Regions from separate parts of the Lysinibacillus sp. DFXJR4 genome, predicted to be linked through region 1. Evidence: riboswitches for the same ligand, from Rfam matches in the RefSeq annotation. Region 1 holds a riboswitch; each other region holds the start of a gene.
The links. Region 1 has a riboswitch for cobalamin ahead of AC2CGN_RS09020 (DUF4430 domain-containing protein). Riboswitches for the same ligand answer to the same signal wherever they lie in the genome.
Positions count from the first base shown of each region.

Region 2: linked by a shared signal. The riboswitch ahead of AC2CGN_RS11665 (ABC transporter substrate-binding protein) and the one ahead of AC2CGN_RS09020 (DUF4430 domain-containing protein) in region 1 are both predicted to bind cobalamin.
Region 3: linked by a shared signal. The riboswitch ahead of AC2CGN_RS13935 (hypothetical protein) and the one ahead of AC2CGN_RS09020 (DUF4430 domain-containing protein) in region 1 are both predicted to bind cobalamin.

Region 1 is NZ_JBXUNW010000002.1:199,037-201,311, forward strand. It holds cobalamin riboswitch at 699-895, shown strand; gene AC2CGN_RS09020 (DUF4430 domain-containing protein) at 1,069-1,803, shown strand; gene AC2CGN_RS09025 (S-layer homology domain-containing protein) at 1,883-2,275, shown strand, end outside.
Region 2 is NZ_JBXUNW010000004.1:46,797-49,071, forward strand. It holds gene AC2CGN_RS11665 (ABC transporter substrate-binding protein) at 1-748, opposite strand, end outside; cobalamin riboswitch at 951-1,136, opposite strand; gene AC2CGN_RS11670 (acyl-CoA dehydrogenase family protein) at 1,447-2,275, opposite strand, start outside.
Region 3 is NZ_JBXUNW010000006.1:5,434-7,708, reverse strand. It holds gene AC2CGN_RS13940 (glutathione peroxidase) at 32-577, shown strand; cobalamin riboswitch at 654-850, shown strand; gene AC2CGN_RS13935 (hypothetical protein) at 1,108-1,647, shown strand; gene AC2CGN_RS13930 (ABC transporter substrate-binding protein) at 1,653-2,275, shown strand, end outside.

The sequences.
Region 1 (2,275 bases):
TTTAATGGTTGCCCGTATTACTAGTATACATTTTTAATGAATTGCACTTAAAAAGGAGAAAAACATTTTTGAACTATTGAACAAAACAATTACTTTTTGTCATGTACTTAATTACGATTGCTGATGCATACTACTCAACATTACTGATTGAACCAAAAGCGCCCCCACAGCATCAGACGATTAAAGCATCTGCAATGACAACCATTCAAGTACGGTAGCAAACCTTATAAAAAGAAACAAACAGCAAAAAGCCTGAAGACTTCTATACTTCAGCCTATCAAGCAATTGCTGCAGAGTACTAAGAATACAAAAGAAAAAATTTATAAAGCTAAGATGGATAGATTAAGTGAAAGACACAGCTATATACGGGACTCACCGCTTATTATTTATCACAATCACCGTATACGTTGCTGAAAACAGATGAAACAAAAAGCTGCCATTAACTGTGCAGCTTTTTGTTTTGCTTAATATTTAAATGGATAAACCCTTTTTGGATATGATTTGCCCGCTCACTCTCTATTATACGATTTATATTATCTATCTATTTGTGTTATCATTTTGCTTTTTAATAGGCATAGTAATATTGATACTAGACGTTTACTTCCTCTTTTAAAGCTTACTACTTCTATAAAGCATAATTCTTTTTGTTAAACTATTTTGAAAAATAGAAATATATGCTAGAATTAACATTAAGTGAATAACAATTGCAGTATAAAGGTGCTCTTTTAAGAGCTTAATAGGGAATTCGGTTTAAAGCCGAAGCTGTTTCCGCAACTGTAAGTGTAGATGACTACAGAAAATACCACTGTCGAACAAGGAAAAATGCCTTCAGTAGATGGGAAGGTTCTGAATAGGATACACGAGCCAGGAGACCTGCCTTTATTCCATCGTATTAACTCTCTTCGGAAGCTAGGAGAACTTACGGCAAATAGACGGACAGGCAAACTACGTTTTTGCGCCTTTTTTCTGTTTTCCATTAGATGCTTCCCCATTTTGGAGAAGCATCTTTTTATTTTCGAGTTAATTGCAAAAACATTCACGAAATAATAAAAATAGGAGGTTTTACAAATGGTTCGTTTCAAAAAATGGTGGCATTTAGTGTTAGTCCTACTTTTAGCATTTTCGCTCGTAACACCATCAGCCAGTGCAGCAGTATTACAGCCTGTAAGTCAAGAAGCACAATCAGCAGATTTTGATGTTCAGTTATCAGTAAAAGGTTTATGCGGTACTGGTTCATGCCATGAAATTTTAGAAGGAACAACAGTAAATGTTCAAGAAGGGACAACTGCACTAGAGCTTGTAGAGCAAGTATTAGATGCCGAGGGTATTCCTTATGTAGTAGTTTCTACTCAATATGGTCCATATCTTCAATCAATTGATGGACTTGCGGCAGGCAGTTTAAATGGTTGGGATGGCTGGGTCTACACTGTAAATGGATATAGCCCCAATTTTGGATTAGCTGAATATCAATTACAGGCTGATGATGTCGTTCATATTTATTACACTACATGGGCTAAATTAGAAACAGCAAGTGTAATTGCAGTAAATGATAACAATCCATCCGTTACGGTAAATTTAACTGGTGATTTATTTACGACACCAAACGGCTCTAATTTAGCAAACTGGACAATTAACACAGGGACAACAGCATTAACAGCTCAGTCAGTTACTATGAATGCAAACCAACAAGTTGTTATTACATTTGCAGGTCAAGCACAAGCAGGTACTATTACCATTACAGCCTCTGCTAATGCTTTATTCGGTAGTTCAGCAAGTGAGCCACTTGAAGTAAAAGTACAATAGCTAGATAAATGGATACTGACAAGATGAATTAATTCAGCTTGTCAGTATTTAATTATTTATAAAGGAAGTGAGTGTTTATATGACTATATGGAAAAAGCAGCTACATATAGCAGTTATTTTTATTTTAATCGTATCGCTATTTTCTCCAGTCACTGCAATTAAGGCACAGCATTTTGAAGGGGATTTACTCGATCCTACTCCAAACATCAATGATATTGAACCCGATGATTCAGAAGAGCAGGATAATGCTACAAAGTCTAAGAATGAAATAGATGTAGAGGATTTAACAGAACAGGAAAAAGCACCGCATACAGATGAAGAAGCTGAATTAGATGATCTTATACCATTAGAAGATGCAGCGGAACTAGCTCCATTAGTAGAGAATGCGCCCGTTGCAATTAGCGATATTCAGCTAAACACTGAGGAACCTTTACTATTATTAGTAGGAGAAACATTTCAACTTACTGCCACT
Region 2 (2,275 bases), on a different contig from region 1:
TAATTTGTTCGGAACTGATTTCATACCAATCTGCTGTATCTGCTGCAACATTTTCGGCATGAATCATATTTAGCATTTCATTCATAAATGTATCTTTACCAGCTGTAAATATATGTGGCTCATCAGATGCTTCTACAAAAACTTTCTTTGGCTTTACATCCTCAAGTTTTGCAAGAACCTCTTCTACTTTTGTCTTCATATCTTTAATTATTTTCTTGGCCTCAGGTAATTTCCCAGTTGCACGACCTAGCTGTTCAATTGTTGTGTAAATTTCATTAAAGTCCTTCGCATTTGTTACCACAAAAACCTTTAAACCGGCAGATTCAAGCTGTTCAATGGCCCCTGCAGAAAATGTCATACTCGAAGCATGAGCAAACACGATATCTGGTTGTAAGGCAATAATTTGCTCAATATTATATTCCATACCACCAACTTTTTGTTTTTCAGTTGCCTCTGCAGGATAATCATCATTATCGGTAACACCCACTATTTCATTGTTTAAGCCAAGAGCAAATAAAATCTCTGTATTACTTGGAATAAGAGAAACTATTTTTTCAGGAGGTGACTCCAGCGTAATCTCCTTGCCAACAGCATCTGTTATCGTCATAGGGAATGTTGCTTTGTCTACTTGTGTTGTTTCTTGCTGCTCAGAAGATGCTGGCTTTTCATTTTTTGCTCCTTCTCCACAGGCAGCAAGTAAGCCAATTGCTAAAAATGCGGAAAGTCCTAATTTCCAAAATTTCTTCATATGAATCCTCCTAGTATATAAATGCGTAAATTTTTACAAATTATTTTGCTGATAGATTAGTAATCGACGAACTTTATAAGTTTATCGCTCATTTTTTCAAATTTATCGACATCTTTCATACAAAACAAATACCCCTCATCCAAAGTGAGGGGTAATAATGCACAAAAATACGCAAAATCCACCACCCTATCCTCGTAGGTTGTAACGTGTCTCTATAAAGGCAGGTCTCCTGGCTCGTGCTCCATACGTTTTTTCAAGCCTTCCCGAAAAACTTTCAGTGGCGTACATTGAAAAAAACTAGCACATACAGTGGCGGGACCGCATCGGAATATCACCGATTTCCCTTTTCACTTTACATAAGTAAAGAACCTTTATAATATTCAGTTGATTTTATTATACATGAAAACAAAAAAAGTCGCCTACCATCTAGACGACTTCTCCTTTAATCAATTATGCCTCGGCATAATTGCGTTCGGAATCGGCTTTGTGCTTACACAAAGAACTCCTTTTCGATTCCGTGACATCCGCCGGAGGCTTTGGGCCAACACGATGTTGGTCACTCAGGCGTTTTCACAGGATGTGAAGATCTTAGCCTGAGTTCCTCTATTTCAGCGGGTGTTTGGATACCCTCTGAAAAGTAGCTTAAATTCGCATTCATCTCACCACCTATAGAGGTGGGAAACTTCTGCTGAAAGAAGTTAAAGAATATCTGCAAAATATTGAACTGTTTTCATCGGTGCCCCTAGTTCTCTTAATGCCCATGTATGCTCTAAATATATATCTGCCAGCTTTTCATATTTACCACCGAATCTGTGAGCCCATTCCACAGCTACAACGCTTTCATACATATGCGCCATTTTTTCTGCTACCGCTTTTGCCTCAAAAGTTTTCATTGCTTCATCCAAAGAGCTAAACGTATGCAATGTCGATTTCAATTGTACTAATTGTTCCACTACTAATTGGCTTAGAGTGCTGTTAGCTACCTTAGCTAAGCGTTCCTCCATAATACGTACAAACAACTTATGAGCTTGGAACTTATCTACTAAACGAATCAGCTCTAATGCCAGTATATTGGCAGTTCCTTCCCACACCGTAAGCACCTGTGCATCTCTTAGTAAGCGAGGTGTCACAAAGTCTTCAATATAGCCATTTCCACCATGTAATTCAATCGCTTCACTTGCATATTTCACCGCTTGCTCGGCTGTTTCCTTTTTCATAATGGCTATATTTAAACGATTCATCATCATATCCTCATGATTGCCCTGACCACTTGTCACTTTATCATATAGCTGAATAAGATCAAAAACTGTTGCTACTTCCACATGAAGCTTTGCCGCAAATTTTCCTAGTGTATCCTGAATCATTGGATATTGCGTTAAAGGCTTACCAAAGGCAGAACGATTTGTCACATAATGCTTTGCCTCTAAAAAGCCACGTCGCATAATACCTAAAGAAGCTACGGCATTGCAAATTCTTGATAGATTAAGTGCCTCTAGCATATAATAAATTCCTTTATTCGGCTCACCT
Region 3 (2,275 bases), on a different contig from region 1:
TAATATAGGAAAAAAGTAAGGGGATTCATACATGAGTATTTATAATTATTTAGTAAAGAAGCCGAACGGTGAGATTTTATCAATGGAGACCTATCGAGGAAAGACGCTGTTAATTGTCAACACAGCTAATCAATGTCGTTTTACATATCAGTTCGAAGACTTGCAAAAAATGTACGATAAATATGGCAAGGAAAACTTTGTTGTGTTAGGCTTTCCTTGCGATCAATTTGGAAATCAAAACCCTGAAGATGGTGAGCAAACTACACAACTTTGTCAGGTTAACTATGGTGTAACATTCCCGATTTTTGAGGTAGTGCAGGTCAATGGTGATGCAACACATCCACTGTTTAATTATTTAAAGCATGAGGTCGATTACCGCGCATTTGGAAAAGCAAGCATGCAGGAAAAAATGCTAGCAGAATCAATAGTTCAAATAGCACCTCGTTTTTTAGAAGGACGTAATATCCGCTGGAATTTTACAAAATTCTTAATCGATGCAAATGGTAAAACAGTAGAACGCTTTGAGCCTACTGATTCTCAGCTTGATATCGAGCAGGCTATTGAAAAAATACTATAAATTTCTAGTACAACTATAAAACTTTTATCTTTATAGTTTTTCATAATAATATGTGATAAACTGCTTTATAAGTGAATAGCTCTTGCAGGATAAGGGTACTAAGATAGTATAATCGGGAATTCGGTGAAAATCCGAAGCTGTTTCCGCAACTGTAAGTACAGGAATCATAATCGGAGACCACTGTCAATTTGATGGGAAGGTTTTATGACATACATTACATTAAGTGATGTACACTGTACAAGCCAGGAGACCGACCTTTATTTGAACGTATAAATACTCTTCGGAAGCTAGGAGGATATATGGCAAATACGTAGTCTCTTTCGTATCTATATACGATTCTAATTATGTTATTTTCGTCGTTCCTTACGAGTAGGAACGGCGTTTTTTATTTTAATTCAGCCCCTTATATGGGTAGGATAGAGGTTTTTTTTCCTATCAGTGGGCGTTTTATATGCCTTTGAATCAAGAAAAATCCAGACGCAATTACGTTGGGGCAAAATTGATTGTGTAAAGAAAGTGAGGATTTAGAGTTGAAAAAAGATGCGCGTTATTCTTGTTATCCATTTATGCGTGAAAAAGCATATACAGTGGATTTTGAAATACGAACAGATAGCCTTACTACACATATAGGTATGGCTTTGACAGCAGTAAAAAAAGAGGCAGTTGAGGTTGTTGCACAAGATCTCTATACAATCCTACCAATGGCCTACCATGTTAATGGCTCGGTTCGAGGTAAATTAGCGGTCAGTGAAGAGGATTTAGCATGGATAAGTGCTCGCTATGATTTTTATGTTAGTTATGTGAAAGAGGAGATTCAGAGCTTTGTATTACCTCAAGGAACAGAGGCTGCTACTGCATTACATGTATGTCGTAGTGAGGCAAAAAAATCTTATCGTATTTTGCATAAGGTATCTGACGAAAAGGAAGTACCGACAATTCTTTTTGATTATTTAGGACTACTAGCCAATGTATTTTTTGTGATGGCTGTTTATATGAATAAGCAAGCAGGGATTGCTGAAATTCCGTTTGTAAGCAAGTCATACCCTATGAAAAAGAAAAAAGGAGAATAAATAAAATGAAGAAAATGTTGAAGCTTCAATGGCTTTCAGTAATGATGCTGTCGCTCATATTAGTAGGTTGTGGTGCGAAGGATGAAGCAACTACTAAAGAAGATATTACTAAGGAAGATCAAATCGAAAAAGCAAGCTATAAAGTGAAGGATGACCGTGGTATAGAGGTTGAGTTTGATGAAGTACCTAAAACAATTATTTCATTACAACCAAGCAATACAGAAATTTTATTTGCTTTAGGTGTTGGCAATCAAATTGTTGGGGCAACTGACTATGATACGTATCCGGAAGAGGCACAAAAAATTGAACGTGTTTCTAATTCTGTTACGTTTAATAGTGAGCGTATTTTAGCTTTGAAGCCAGATGTGGTCATTGCTTATACAACAGGAAAAGATGAAGATAACTTAAATGCTCTAAAAAGTCTTGAAGATGCAGGTGTAAAAGTATTTGCCATTCAATCTGCAGCTTCATTTGATGATGTATATGAAGATATTGAACAGATAGCAACGGTTATGGGAATTGAAGATAAAGGTGCAAAATTAAACGAGGATATAAAATCAAAAATTGCTGAGGTACAAGCAAAAGTTAAAGATGTAAAAGCACCAAAAAATATCTACTTAGAAATTAG